Linked DNA regions of Rhodobacter capsulatus SB 1003. The protein of the gene in region 2 binds, or shares a complex with, the protein of the main gene of each other region. Links are inferred from orthologs where the notes say so. Each region holds a gene or a part of one and is shown on either strand. Other genes may lie near its edges.

The links.
Region 1: the proteins of meaB (region 2) and scpA are in contact, whole or in part, in a crystal structure (PDB 8DPB), measured with the Methylorubrum extorquens proteins. The link is inferred for Rhodobacter capsulatus SB 1003 from one-to-one orthologs. Residues at the interface, in SOR26638.1 of Methylorubrum extorquens: Arg20, Ala21, Ala24, Arg25, Thr28, Ser32, Arg33, Arg34, His37, Thr98, Gly99, Gly100, Ser101, Ile102, Leu103, Lys106, Thr107, Ala110, Ala113, Ile114, Asp115, Arg116, Ala118, Phe119, Ile120, Arg121, Pro122, Pro124; in SOR27001.1 of Methylorubrum extorquens: Glu577, Glu578, Asn579, Asp580, Gly581, Arg582, Arg583, Arg585, His596, Ala604, Ser605, Ala608, Asp609, Gly611, Phe612, Asp613, Val614, Asp615, Ile616, Gly617, Pro618, Leu619, Glu625, Arg628, Gln629, Val631, Glu632, Asn633, Asp634, Glu661.

What each region holds. Positions count from the first base shown.
Region 1 is NC_014034.1:995,414-1,001,824, forward strand. What follows is about bases 2,988-5,978. They hold scpA (methylmalonyl-CoA mutase), read left to right. Parts: upstream 2,988-3,413; coding sequence 3,414-5,543; downstream 5,544-5,978. Other genes in these bases: RCAP_RS04565 (acetyl-CoA carboxylase biotin carboxylase subunit), read left to right, coding at 2,988-3,323; bfr (bacterioferritin), read right to left, coding at 5,666-5,978. In the rest of the region: RCAP_RS04555 (hypothetical protein), read left to right, coding at 248-646; RCAP_RS04560 (hypothetical protein), read left to right, coding at 975-1,184; more of RCAP_RS04565, read left to right, coding at 1,338-2,987; more of bfr, read right to left, coding at 5,979-6,151; RCAP_RS04580 ((2Fe-2S)-binding protein), read right to left, coding at 6,173-6,411. UniProt on the Escherichia coli protein: Catalyzes the interconversion of succinyl-CoA and methylmalonyl-CoA. Could be part of a pathway that converts succinate to propionate.
Region 2 is NC_014034.1:3,322,649-3,330,704, forward strand. What follows is about bases 1-2,989. They hold meaB (methylmalonyl Co-A mutase-associated GTPase MeaB), read right to left. Parts: upstream 1,996-2,989; coding sequence 1,006-1,995; downstream 1-1,005. Other genes in these bases: RCAP_RS15455 (NAD-dependent deacylase), read left to right, coding at 1-526; rpmB (50S ribosomal protein L28), read left to right, coding at 650-937; RCAP_RS15470 (DUF3108 domain-containing protein), read left to right, coding at 2,117-2,854; hrpB (ATP-dependent helicase HrpB), read left to right, coding at 2,851-2,989. Outside these bases: more of hrpB, read left to right, coding at 2,990-5,289; RCAP_RS15480 (isochorismatase family protein), read right to left, coding at 5,286-5,846; argF (ornithine carbamoyltransferase), read right to left, coding at 5,891-6,817; RCAP_RS15490 (aspartate aminotransferase family protein), read right to left, coding at 6,886-8,056. UniProt on the Escherichia coli protein: Binds and hydrolyzes GTP. Likely functions as a G-protein chaperone that assists AdoCbl cofactor delivery to the methylmalonyl-CoA mutase (MCM) ScpA and reactivation of the enzyme during catalysis.

The DNA.
Region 1 (6,411 bases), 2.3 Mb from region 2 along the record:
ACCAAGGTCCTGACAGGAGATACCCATGTCGAACAAAGTCCTCTTCGCCCTCGTCGCGATCGCTTTCGTGGCCGCTTGCGCGCCCAAAACCGAGCCGGTGGCTCCGGTCACCGTCGAACCGGTGCAAACCGGCAAATACAAGTAATCGGTTTCGGGGGCAGGGCAAGCCCAATGCCCCCGGCCTGCCCGTTCCGCGCTTGCGCGGGACGGGTCTGATGTGCGACCCCGCGCTGGAAAGGGGCACATCATGCTGAAACACCGTGGCTTCCCGGGGCGTCTTCCCGGGTCCGATTTCCAGTTCACCATCCGTCGCGCCAATGCCAAGAAGGGCGCCACCAAGATCGTCCGCCGCGAGCGCTACAAGGACCGCGCGCCTGCGGACCGTCGCGCCGATGCGGGCTTCATGGCCGCGCTTTGGAACCATTTCGGCGAAGAACCCTTCGAGCGGGGCAATCTGGATGCCGGGCGGCTGTCCTGGCTTATCGGCCGCGAGGTCGTCTGGGCCAGCGAACCCGCCGATCCCTGCAGCTACGAGCAGCTTCTGCGCATCGACCGCAAGCGCGCCGAGGCCAGCTTCCCCGAGGTTTTCGCCGATCCCGACGCCTTCGACTGGGACGAGGACGAGGCGGAGGACGACTGGGAATGACCGGGGTCCGGGCGGCATATCGGCAGAAAATCGCCTATTTCGGCGGGGTTTTTGCCCGCGCCTCTGGCAATGCGGCATCGGCGCCCCATATCGGGATGCAGATGGCGTGTTTCGAAGCCGCGCCGTCCAACCTCCATGTTAGTGTCTTGGGGTCGCGGCCCGGCGTTTTCGTCGGGCCGCGCCTTTGGCTCCGCGCAACCGGGCCGGATGGGCGAAGCCTTGCCGATGCGGCCGTCGCCTGGTCTTCCAAGCGGAACTATCCGTTGTGCTGGCGCGTTTCTGCGCTAGATTCTGGGGTAATCATAACCCCTGTCGGAGGCAGATACTCATGCGCAGCACTTCCCTTCTTCTCGCTCTCGTGGCGGCTTCGGCGCTTGCCGGCTGCATGGAAACCCAAGGTCAGCGCGCCCTTGCCGGCGGCGCGGCCGGGGCGATCATCGCCGATGCGGCCGACCAGAACATGGTTGCCGGGGCCGCGCTTGGCGCGCTGGCCGGTGGGGCGACCTGCAACGCCGGTATCGGCGGTCCCTGCTACTGAGCCGGGCCACATCCACCCGCCTGCGCGGGTCGTCACTGCATGCCGCCACCGAGGGTTCCCCCCTCGGTGGCGTTTCGTTTCGCCCGCCTTGACGGCACATGACATCACGAAAGGGGGCGCGGGCCAATCCGCGCCCGGAGGAAGGGACTGACCATGTTCAAGAAAATCCTGATCGCCTGCCGCGTCATCAAATCGGCGCGCAAGATGGGCATCAAGACGGTGGCCGTCTATTCCGATGCCGATGCGCAGGCGCTGCATGTGAAAATGGCCGACGAGGCCGTCCACATCGGTCCGCCGCCCGCGAACCAGTCCTATATCGTGATCGACAAGATCATGGACGCCATCCGCCAGACCGGCGCCGAAGCCGTCCACCCGGGCTATGGCTTCCTGTCGGAACGGATGGATTTCGCCGCCGCGCTGGAAAAGGAAGGCGTGATCTTCGTCGGACCGCCCAGCCCCGCGATCGAGGCGATGGGCGACAAGATCACCTCGAAGAAACTGGCGCAGGAAGCCGGTGTTTCGACCGTTCCGGGCTACATGGGCCTGATTGCGGATGCCGATGAAGCGGTGAAGATCTCCGATCAGATCGGCTATCCCGTCATGATCAAGGCCTCGGCGGGCGGCGGCGGCAAGGGCATGCGGATTGCCTGGAACGCCGAGGAAGCGCGTGAAGGCTTCCAGTCCTCGAAGAACGAAGCCGCGGCGTCCTTTGGCGATGACCGCATCTTCATCGAGAAATTCGTGACGCAACCGCGCCACATCGAAATTCAGGTGCTGGCCGATCAGCACGGCAATTGCGTCTATCTGAACGAGCGCGAATGCTCGATCCAGCGCCGCAACCAGAAGGTCATCGAAGAGGCGCCCTCGCCCTTCCTTGATCCCGCCACCCGCAAGGCGATGGGCGAACAGGCCTGCGCGCTGGCAAAAGCGGTGGGCTACACCAGCGCGGGCACGGTCGAATTCATCGTCGACGGCAACCGCAACTTCTACTTCCTTGAAATGAACACCCGTCTGCAGGTGGAACATCCGGTCACCGAACTGATCACCGGCATCGACCTGGTGGAAATGATGATCCGCGTCGCCGCCGGTGAACCCTTGCCCTTCAAGCAGGAAGATATCGGCATCAACGGCTGGGCGATGGAAAGCCGCCTTTACGCCGAGGATCCCTATCGCAACTTCCTGCCCTCGATCGGGCGGCTGACGAAATACCAGCCCCCGGTCGAAGGGCCGACCGCTTCGGGCGGGATCGTGCGCAACGACACCGGCGTCTATGAGGGCGGCGAGATCTCGATGTATTACGACCCGATGATCGCGAAGCTTTGCACCTGGGGTCCGACCCGCGAAGCCGCGATCGAGGAAATGCGGCTGGCGCTGGATACGTTCGAGGTCGAGGGCATCGGCCACAACCTGCCGTTCTGCGCCGCGGTGATGGATCACGACCGCTTCGTCGAGGGCTCGATCACCACGGCCTTCATCGCCGAGGAATATCCCGAGGGCTTCCAGGGCGTGCAGCTGGGCGAGGTCATGCTCAAGCGCGTCGCCGCCGCCACCGCCGCGATGAACCGCGTCGCGGAAATCCGTCGCACCAAGATTTCGGGCACGCTGGGCAACCACGAGCGCCGGGTCGGCGATGACTGGGTGGTCAGCCTGCAGGGCGAAAGCTTCGCGCTGAAGATCGCCGCCGACAAGGCGGGCTCGACCGTGACCTTTGCCGATGGCACCGCGCTGCGCGTCGAAAGCGACTGGACGCCCGGCAAGTCGCTGGCGAAGCTGACGGTGGGCGGCGAGCCCCTGGTGCTGAAGGTCGGCAAGATCCCGATGGGCTTCCGCATCCGGGTGCGCGGCGCCGATCTGAAGGTGCATGTCCGCACCCCGCGCCAGCATGATCTGGCGGCGCTGATGCCGGAGAAACTGCCGCCGGACACCTCGAAATTCCTGCTTTGCCCGATGCCCGGCCTGATCGTGAAGATCTCGGTCGAGGAGGGGCAGGAAGTGCAGGAAGGTCAGGCGCTGGCCACGGTCGAGGCGATGAAGATGGAAAACATCCTCAAGGCCGAGCGCAAGGGCGTGGTGAAAAAGATCAACTGCGCGGCCGGTGCCTCGCTGAAGGTCGATGACATCATCATGGAATTCGAATGAGGCCGGGGGCTTCCCTGCCAAAGACCTGAACGGACCGGCCGGGAGGGGGGCGCCCCCCCCGGCCTTCGCTCCCCGAAACGAGGCTCGCACATGACCGACAAGATTGAGGGCTGGCGCAAGCTGGCCGAAAAGGAACTCAAGGGCCGCGCGCCCGAGAGCCTGACCTGGAACACGCTCGAAGGGATCGCGGTCAAGCCGCTTTACACCGAAGCGGACACCGCCGACCTGCCGCATATGGGCACGCTGCCGGGCATCGCCCCGTTCACCCGCGGCGTGCGGGCGACGATGTATGCGGGCCGTCCCTGGACGATCCGGCAATATGCGGGCTTCTCGACCGCCGAGGAGAGCAACGCCTTTTACCGCAAGGCGCTGGCGGCGGGGCAACAGGGCGTCTCGGTCGCCTTCGACCTGGCCACCCACCGCGGCTATGACAGCGACCACCCCCGCGTCGTCGGCGATGTCGGCAAGGCCGGCGTGGCGATCGATTCGGTCGAGGACATGAAGATCCTGTTCGACGGCATTCCGCTGGAAAAGGTCTCGGTCTCGATGACGATGAACGGCGCGGTGATCCCGATTCTGGCGAACTTCATCGTCACCGGCGAGGAACAGGGCGTGGACCGCAGCCTGCTGTCGGGCACGATCCAGAACGACATCCTCAAGGAATTCATGGTCCGCAACACCTATATCTATCCGCCCGAGCCCTCGATGCGGATCATTGCGGATATCATCGAATACACCTCGAAAGAGATGCCGAAGTTCAACTCGATCTCGATTTCCGGCTATCACATGCAGGAAGCGGGCGCGAACCTGGTGCAGGAGCTGGCCTATACGCTGGCCGACGGGCGCGAATATGTGCGCGCGGCGCTGGCGCGCGGCATGAACGTCGATGATTTCGCCGGGCGTCTGTCGTTCTTCTTCGCCATCGGCATGAACTTCTTCATGGAGGCGGCGAAGCTGCGGGCGGCGCGGCTGCTGTGGCACCGGATCATGTCGGAATTCGAGCCGAAGAAACCCGGCTCGCTGATGCTGCGGACGCACTGCCAGACCTCGGGCGTGTCGTTGCAGGAACAGGACCCCTACAACAACGTCATCCGCACGGCTTACGAGGCGATGTCGGCGGCGCTGGGCGGCACGCAGTCGCTGCACACGAACGCGCTTGACGAGGCGATCGCGCTGCCGACCGAATTTTCGGCCCGGATCGCGCGCAACACCCAGATCATCCTGCAGGAAGAGACCGGCGTCACCAAGGTCGTCGATCCGCTGGCGGGCAGCTATTATGTCGAGGCGCTGACGGCGGAGCTGGCCGACAAGGCCTGGGCGCTGATCGAGGAAGTCGAGGCGATGGGCGGCATGACCAAGGCCGTGGCCACCGGCATGCCGAAGCTGCGCATCGAGGAATCGGCGGCACGGCGTCAGGCGGCGATCGACCGCGGCGAGGATGTGATCGTTGGCGTGAACAAATATCGTCTGGCCAAGGAAGACCCGATCGACATTCTCGACATCGACAACGTGGCGGTGCGGGAAAGCCAGATCGCCCGGCTGACGCAGATGCGCTCGAGCCGCGACGAAGCCAAATGTGCGGCCGCTCTGGCCGAAATCACCCGGCGCGCGAAAGAGGGGGGCAACCTTCTGGAAGCGGCCGTCGATGCGGCCCGGGCCCGGGCCTCGGTGGGGGAGATCTCGATGGCGATGGAAGAAATCTTTGGCCGTCACCGCGCCGAGGTGAAGACGCTTTCGGGCGTCTATGGCGCGGCCTACGAGGGCGATGCGGGCTTTGCGCAGATCCAGGCCGATGTGGACGCCTTTGCCGAAGCCGAGGGGCGGCGTCCGCGGATGCTCGTCGTGAAGATGGGGCAGGACGGTCACGACCGCGGTGCCAAGGTGATCGCGACGGCTTTCGCCGATATCGGCTTTGACGTCGATGTGGGCACGCTGTTCCAGACCCCCGAGGAAGCGGCGCAGGATGCGGTCGACAACGACGTGCACGTGGTCGGCATTTCCTCGCTGGCGGCCGGTCACAAGACGCTGGCGCCGAAGCTGATCGAGGCGCTGAAGGAAAAGGGCGCCGAGGATATCCTGGTGATCTGCGGCGGGGTGATTCCGCAGCAGGATTATGATTTCCTGAAAGCGGCCGGGGTGAAGGCGATCTTCGGGCCGGGCACCAACATTCCGGCGGCGGCGCGCGAGATCCTGGATCTGATCCGCGCGGCGCGGGGCTGACACGGGGCAGCTGACACGGGGCAGGGGGGCGCTGCCCCCCGCCTTTGGCCCCCCGGGATATTTTGGGCAAGATTACTGAAAAAGGCGCTCCGCGAGGGGCGCCTTTGACCTTTGTGCGGGGCTTATTCGGCCGCGTCCATCGGCGCGGCATTGAGCAGCGCAAAGCCCTGCGGCCCGAGCCGGTCATAAAGCGAGATCTGCGTTTCGAGGAAATCGACGTGGCCTTCCTCGTCGGTGATCAGGCTTTCGAAGATGTTCTTCGAGACGATGTCGCCCACCTCGGCGCAGTAATCGCGCGCCTCGCGGTAAAGCTTCAGCGCGTCATGTTCCCCCGCCAGATCGCATTCGAGCGTCTCGCGCGGGCCCTCGCCGATGCGCAGCGGGTCAAGCTTCTGCAGGTTCGGATGGCCTTCAAGGAACAGGATCCGGGCGATGATCTTGTCGGCATGGCCCATTTCCTCGATCGATTCCTCGCGGCTTTTCTTCGCCATCTTGGCGAGGCCCCAGTCCTCCTGCAGCCGGAAATGCACCCAATATTGCGAAATCGCGGTCAGTTCCGACCGCAGTGCCGCATTGAGAAACTCGATGACCTTTGCGTCGCCTTTCATGGCTGCGTCCTTTCCCTGTTGTTACATGCGCAGGTTGCGCAGCTCCGCCGGAACCTGCGCAACTTCTGCGGGCACGCCAAGATTGGCATTTTCCTGCATCGTGGCAAGGAAAAGCGGCATGCAGCCGCCACAATCCGCCCGTTTGCCCAAGGCGCGGTAAATCTTGCCCGGGGTGATCAGCGCGAAGCGGTCCGAGGCCCGCATCCAGTCGATGGCGGCATGGATGTCGCGATGGGTGATGTGCTGGCAGTGACAGACGA
Region 2 (8,056 bases):
CCGCGCGGCGGCCGCGGCGGCCCTGCCCAATGCCGCCCATCTGGCCCTGGCGCGACTTGAAGCCGCAGGGGCTCATCAGCTGCTGGTGGTGACACAAAATGTCGACGACCTGCACGAACGGGCGGGGACGCAAAACCTGATTCACATGCATGGCACGCTGGCGGGGGCGCTGTGCGCCGCCTGCGGCCATCGCTGGCCCGCGCCTGCCGAAATGGCACCGCAAGACAGCTGCCCGCGCTGCCTGCATCCCGCGACGCGGCCCGACATCGTCTGGTTCGGCGAGATGCCCTACCGGATGGAGGAGATCTGGGCGGCGCTGCGGGCGGCCGATCTTTTCGTTTCGATCGGCACCTCGGGGAATGTCTATCCGGCCGCCGGCTTCGTTGCCGATGCCCGCCATGGGGGCGTGGCGACGCTCGAGCTGAACCTCGAGCCCTCGCAGGGGACGCGGTTCTTCGACGAGGCCCGGCACGGCCCGGCAACACAGGTGGTTCCGGCCTGGGTGGATGAGATGCTTTGCACATGAATCGCTTGACGCGGGGCGGCTTTGGCCCTATTCCCCGCGGACGGATTTCCGGGCCTCGCGCGCAGCGGGTCCCGCAGTATTGGAAGTGGGCCGCGTCGCCCGAGGAAACGAAGGAACAACGCCATGTCGCGCGTCTGCGAACTGACCGGCAAAGGCCCGATGTCGGGCAACAACATCAGCCACGCGAACAACAAGACGCGTCGCCGCTTTCTGCCGAACCTGAACGAAGTCACCCTGATCTCGGACGTGCTGGGGCAATCGTTCCAGCTGCGCGTTTCGGCCGCCGGCCTGCGCACCGTCGATCACCGCGGTGGTCTGGACGCTTTCCTCGCGAAAGCCTCGGATGACGAGCTGTCGGCGAATGCGCTGAAGATCAAGAAAGCCATCGCCAAGGCGCAAGCCGCGGCGTGATTGGCCGCCGCGTGATCGGATGATCCACGGATCAAAAACCCCGCCTCTGGCGGGGTTTTTCGTTTGCATCATCGTTGCAGCGCCGCCAGCATCTCGGCCGCCGCCACCGCGGGCGCCGTCTGCCCCGCGGCCACGGCACTGCCCAGGGCCTGCATCCGCGCCCGAATCGCCGGGTCGGTCACCAGCCGCGCCAGCAGACCTTCGCGCACTTCGGTCTCGAACCAGTGCCGCGCCTGTTCGGCCCGGCGGCGGTCGAAATGCCCCTGCGCGCGCCGCCAGGCGGCCAGCGCCTGCATGTCTTCCCAGGCCGTCTTCAGCCCCTCCTCGGCCAGGGCCGAGACCGCCACCGCCTTCGGAAAGCCCGCCGGATCCTGCGGACGGCGCCGCAACAGCCGCAACGCCCCCGCGTAATCCGCCATCGTCCGCAAGGCCGCCGGTTTCAGATCGCCATCGGCCTTGTTGACCAGAATCATGTCGGCCATTTCCATGATGCCGCGCTTGACGCCCTGCAACTCATCCCCGCCCGCAGGCGCCATCAACAGGATGAACAGATCGGTCATTTCGGCCACCAGCGTTTCCGATTGCCCGACGCCCACCGTCTCGATCAGCACGACGTCGAACCCCGCCGCCTCGCACAGGCTGACCGCCTCGCGGGTGCGCCGGGCGACGCCGCCCAGCTGCGCCTGGCTCGGCGAGGGGCGGATGAAAGCCGCAGGCTCGCGCGAGAGCCGCTCCATCCGGGTCTTGTCGCCCAGGATCGAGCCGCCCGAGCGTGCCGAGGACGGATCGACCGCCAGCACCGCGACCCGGTGCCCCTGCCCGACCAGCATCATCCCGAAGCTTTCGATGAAGGTCGATTTGCCCACCCCCGGCGTGCCCGAAAGGCCGATCCGCAGCGCCTTTTTCGCCGTGCCCAGCCGGTCGAGCAGCGCCGTCGCCTGCGCCCGGTGATCGGCACGGCCCGATTCCACCAGCGTGATCGCCCGGGCCAGCGCGCGGCGCTCTCCGGCCAGGATGCGGGGGGCAAGATCGGCGGCAGTCTCGGGGGAAAAGGTCATGGCGGGCCTGTGCGAAACGGTGCCGATCGAACGAAATCGTCAACCGGCGTGAAACGGTTTCGGTTTCATGCCCTCAACGGGCGGTGTATGTCCAGTCCGAAGGCATCCGCAGAGCAGGCCCATGACAGCAGTTCCCCCCCGTCCCCTTTCCGCGATCGTCACCGGCCTTGCGCTGGCGCTGGCCCAACCCGCGCTGGCCGATCAAAGCGACCGCATCGTTTTTGACGTCGTCCTCAAGGGGATCAAGGCGGGCGAGCTGGCCATCGACGGCAAGATTGCCGACGGCGCCTATGCCGCCAATGGCGTCGTCAAGACCACCGGCCTTGCGGGCATGATCAAGAAGATCCGCTACGATGCCACCGCCTCGGGCCGCTTTGCCAAGGGCAAGTTCACCCCGCGCGCGGTCGAGGTGGCGTCGCAGCGCGGCGATGACCGCTCGAAGAACACGATGATCTACAAGAACGGCACCCCCGCCTCGGTCAGCCACGAACCGCCGCGGGTGCCGCGCCCGACCGATGTCGACCCGGCGCAGCAAAGCGGCACGATCGATCCGCTGACCGCGCTTTACGCCGTGCTGCGCGATGTCGACCGGTCCGAGGCCTGCCAGCTGAACGTGACGATGTTCGACGGCGTGCGGCGCTCGCAGGTGGCGCTCTCGGCGCCGCAGGTGCAGGGCGAGGGCGTCGTCTGCAGCGGCGAATACCGCCGCATCGCGGGGTTCAAGGACAAGGAAATGGCGGAAAAGACCCGCTTTCCCTTCACCCTCACCTATGCGCCGACCGGCGACGGCTCGCGGCTGCGGGTGGTCGATATCGCCACCGACACGATCATCGGCCAAGGCCGCCTGACCCGGCAGTGACGACCGCGCTTCCCATTGATGACGTGCTGCCCGATCTGGCCGACGCCCTGCGTCGCGCCGGGCGGGCGGTGCTGATGGCGCCGCCGGGCGCGGGCAAGACCACCCGCGTTCCGCTGGCGCTGCGCGATCTTGTGCCGGGCCGCATCCTGATGCTGGAACCGCGCCGTCTGGCCGCCCGCGCGGCCGCCGAACGGATGGCGGAAACCCTGGGCGAGAGCGTCGGGCAAACCGTCGGCTACCGCATCCGCGGCGAGGCGAAGCTTTCGAAAGCGACCCGGATCGAGGTGGTGACCGAGGGCATCCTGACCCGGATGATCCAGTCCGACCCGGAGCTGACCGGCATCGGCTGCGTGATCTTCGACGAATTCCACGAACGTTCGCTGAATGCCGATCTGGGCCTCGCGCTGGTGTGGGAGGCGCGCACGGCGCTGCGCCCCGATCTGATGCTTGTCGTGATGTCGGCGACGCTCGATGCCGCGCCGGTCGCCGCGCTGCTCGAGGATGCGCCGATTCTGCGCTCCGAGGGGCGGGCCTTTCCGGTCGAAACCCGCTGGCTGGGGCGGCCTTTGGCGCCGGGGATGCGGCTCGAGCCCGCCGTGGCGGGGCTGGTCGAGCAGGCCCTGGCCGAAACCACCGGCGGCGTTCTGGTCTTCCTGCCCGGCGAGGCCGAGATCCGCCGCACCGAATCGCTTTTGCGCGACCGGCTGCCCGCGGGGGTGCAGCTGCGCCCGCTGTTCGGCGCGATGGACTTTGCCGCGCAACGCGCCGCGATCGCGCCCTGTGCCGATGGCCGGAAAGTGGTGCTGGCGACCTCGATCGCGGAAACCTCGCTGACGATTCAGGATATCCGCGTCGTCGTCGATGCCGGTCGCGCCCGGCGGCTGCGGTTTGATCCCGCCTCGGGCATGGCGCGGCTGGTGACCGAACGTGTCTCCCGCGCCGAGGCGGAACAGCGCCGTGGCCGGGCGGGCCGTGTGGCCGAGGGGATCTGTTACCGGCTTTGGACCAGGGGGGAGGAAGGCGCGTTGCCCGGTTTTGCGCCGCCCGAAATGGCCGTGGCCGATCTGGCGGGCCTGGCGCTCGAACTTGCGCAATGGGGCAGCGACGGCGCGGATCTGGCCTTTCTGACCCCGCCGCCGGGCCCGGCTTTGGCCGAGGCGCGGGCGCTGCTGGAAAGCCTCGGTGCACTGACGGGCGGCCGGATCACGCCGCACGGCAAGGCGCTCGCTGCCCTGCCGCTGCATCCGCGTCTCGCCCATATGCTGGTGACGGCAGGCCCCGAGGCCGCGACCTTGGCCGCGCTTTTGGAAGACCGCGACCCGATCCGCGGCGCCTCGGCCGATCTGACCCTGCGCCTCTCGGCCATCGCCAACCCGGGCCGGTTTGAGGCCGACCACCCCGGCCAGCTGCACCGCGGCACGGTGGAACGCATCCGTCTGGAGGCGAAACGCCTGGCCCGCATGGTCGATCCGGTCAGCGCGCGCCATTCCCCGGCCGAGATGCTGGCCCTGGCCTATCCCGACCGGATCGGGCTGCGCCGCAAGGGCGATGCCGCCCGTTACGTGCTTTCCGGCGGCAAGGGCGCGGTGGTGGACGAGGCCGATGGTCTGGGCAAGCACCGCCTTCTCGTCGCCTCGGATCTGGATGGCGACCCGCGCGAGGCCCGGGTGCGGCAGGGGCTTGCGCTTGCCGATGCCGAGCTGCGCCGTCTTTACGGCGAGCGCATCACCTGGGTCGATCTGTGCGAATGGAGCAAGCGCGAGGGTCGCGTGGTCGCCCGGCGGCAAGAGCGTTTCGGCGCGCTGGCGCTGGAAGACCGGCACTGGCCCGAGGCCCCGCCCGAGGCGATGGCCCGCGGCGCGCTTGATGGTCTGCGCCAGATCGGCCTGACGCTTTCGCCCGGCGCCGCGCGTTTTCGCGCCCGCGTCGATATCCTGCGCGCCGATGGCGTCGATCTGCCCGACCTTTCCGATGGAGCGCTTCTGGGGTCGGAAGCGCTGCTGCCCTGGCTGAAAAAGGCCCGGACCGAGACGGATCTGCGCAATCTTGACCTGACCGAGGCTTTGCGTGCCCAGCTTGACTGGGGCCAGATGGCAGAGCTTGACCGGCTTGTGCCGGGTCATTTCGAAACGCCGCTCGGGCGGCGCGTGCCGATCGACTATGGCGCCGAGGTGCCGACGATCGAGGTGAAACTGCCCGAGATGTATGGGGTCACCGTACATCCCTCGGTCGGGCCGAAGCGGCATCCGCTCCGGATCGAACTGCTCTCGCCCGGGGGCAAGCCGATTCAGGTGACGATGGACCTGCCCGGCTTCTGGGACGGGTCCTATGCCGAGGTCCGCAAGGAAATGCGCGGCCGCTATCCGCGCCACCCCTGGCCGGAAAACCCGCGCGAGGCCGCCCCGACGACGCGGGCGAAACCGCGCGGCACCTAAAGGCTGGCGATCACCTCGGGCGTCGTGGTCAGGGTGGCGAAATCGGCGCCCAGCAGACCGAAACTGACCCGGGCGATCTCCTCGGCCGAAAGTCCCATCCCCGGCAGATCGAAGCCCAGACAGGCATCGCGCGGCAAGATCACCGCAAAGCCCAGATCGGCAGCCGCGCGCACGGTCGAGGTGACGCAAAAGCCCAGCACCGCACCGGTGATGATCAGCCGGTCGATCCCCTGCCCGCGCAGATGCGCCGCCAGATCGGTCGAGGCAAAGGCCGAGGACGTGGATTTGAGGAACACCGCCTCGCCGGGCAAGGCCGCGTCACAGGGCATCGGCTGCGCCCCGGGCGCATCCGGGTGAAGGGGCGAGGCGGGACCCGCATCGTGATGGCGCACATGCACCACCGCCACGCCCTTCGCCCGACAGGCCCCGGCCAAGGCCGCAATCGCCGCCCCGGCCTCACGGTTCACCGCGGCGCGGCCCGCATCAAGCCGCGCCTGCATCTCGCTTTGCATGTCGATGATCAGAAGCGCGGTCTTGCCCATCGCCGTGCCTTTCATCTTGCCATAAATATCCTGGGGGTCTGGGGGCAAACCCCCAGCCTTCACTTGCCCAAAGCCCAGCGCATGATCGCCTTTTGCGCATGCAGCCGGTTCTCCGCCTCGTCGAAGATCACCGAATGCGGCCCGTCCATCACGGCGCTGGTCGCCTCGTCATTGCGATGCGCGGGCAGGCAATGCATGAAAAGCGCATCGGGTTTCGCCTTGGCCATCAGCGTCTCGTTCACCTGATAGGGGCGCAGCTGGTTGTGGCGGCGTTCCTTGGCCGATTCCGGGTCGTGCATGCTGACCCAGGTGTCGGTGACGACCAGATCGGCGCCTTCGACCGCCTTGGCCGGATCGCGCTCGATCACCACATTCACCCCCTTGGAGCGCGCAAACTCGATCCAGTCGCGTTCGGGATCAAGCGCCTGCGGCCCGGTGAAGGTCAAATCGAACCCGAACTGCCCCGCCGCCTGCAGGAAGCTGGCACAGACATTGTTGCCGTCGCCCGACCAGACCACCTTGCGCCCGGCAATGGGGCCGCGGTGTTCCTCATAGGTCATGATGTCGGCCATGATCTGGCAGGGATGGGTGCGGTTCGTCAGCCCGTTGATGACGGGAACCGAGGCATATTCCGCCATCTCGAGCAGCGTCGCCTCTTCGAAGGTGCGGATCATGATCAGATCCACATAGCGCGACAGCACCCGGGCGGTGTCGGCGATGGTCTCGCCATGGCCCAGCTGCATTTCCTTGCCCGAGAGCACCATGGTCTGCCCGCCCATCTGCCGCACGCCGACATCGAAGCTGACGCGGGTCCGGGTCGAGGGTTTTTCGAAAATCAGCGCCACCATGCAGCCCGCCAGCGGCTGATCGTCATCGAGCGCGCCTTTCGGGCGGCCGAGGCGGGCGGTCTTCATCGCGCGGGCGCTGTCGATCATCGAGCGCAGATCGGCCGGGCTGGTGGTGTGGATGTCAAGAAAATGGGTCATGTCGGTTTCCTTGCCGAGCGGCCGGGGGCTCTGCCCCCGGACCCCCGGGATATTTGTGGCAAGATAAATCAGGCCGGTTGGGTTTCGAGCGAAGCGGCGGCGGCATCAAGGCGGCGGACGGCCTCGGCCATGTCGTCTTCGGAGATGGTCAGCGCGGGCAGAAGCCGCAGCACATTATCGGCCGCGGGCACGGTCAGCAGGTTCTGCGCATAGGCCGCCTTGACCACATCCCCGGGCGGCAGCTTGAGCCGCAGGCCCAGCATCAGGCCCTGACCGCGCACCTCCTCAAAGATGTCGGGATGGGCGGCGACAAGACCTTCGAGCCACTGGCGCAGGAAGCCCGCCTTGCGGCTGACCTCGTCCAGAAAGCCCGGCGCGGTGACGATCTCGATCATCTTCGCGCCGATGGCACAGCCCAGCGGGTTGCCGCCATAGGTCGAGCCATGCGTGCCCGCGATCATCCCCGAAGCCGCGTCTTCGGTGGCCAGCACCGCGCCCAAGGGGAAGCCGCCGCCGATGCCCTTGGCCACCATCATCACATCCGGCGTGACGCCCGCCCATTCATGCGCGAACAGCTTGCCGGTCCGCGCGACGCCGCATTGCACCTCGTCAAAGACCAGAAGCGTGCCGGTTTCGTCGCAGATTTCGCGCAGCGCGCGCAGGAAGCCCTCGGGCGCGGGGCGGATGCCGCCTTCGCCCTGAATGGGTTCGATCAGGATCGCCGCCGTGGTTTCGGTGACGGCGGCTTTCACCGCGTCAAGGTCGCCCCAGGGCAGATGGACGAAGCCGGGCAGCAGCGGGCCGAAGCCCTTGACCATCTTTTCCGTCCCCGCCGCGGCGATCGCGGCCGAAGACCGGCCGTGGAAGGCGCCCGAGAAGGTCAGGATCTCGGTCCGCTCCGGCTGGCCCTTGTCGTAGAAATGCTTGCGCACCATCTTCACCGCGAGTTCGCAGGCCTCGGTCCCCGAATTGGTGAAGAAGACGGTATCGGCGAAGGTCTTGGCCACCAGCATGTCGGCCAGCCGTTCCTGTTCCGGGATCCGGTAAAGGTTCGAGACATGCCAGAGCTTGCCCGCCTGTTCGGTCAGCGTCGCCACAAGGTCGGGCGCGGCATGGCCCAGCGCATTGACCGCGATCCCGGCGCCCAGATCCAGATATCGGCTGCCATCCGCGGTCCAAAGCCAGGAGCCCTCGCCGCGCACGAAGGCGAGGGGGGCACGGGTGTAGGTCGGCAGCACG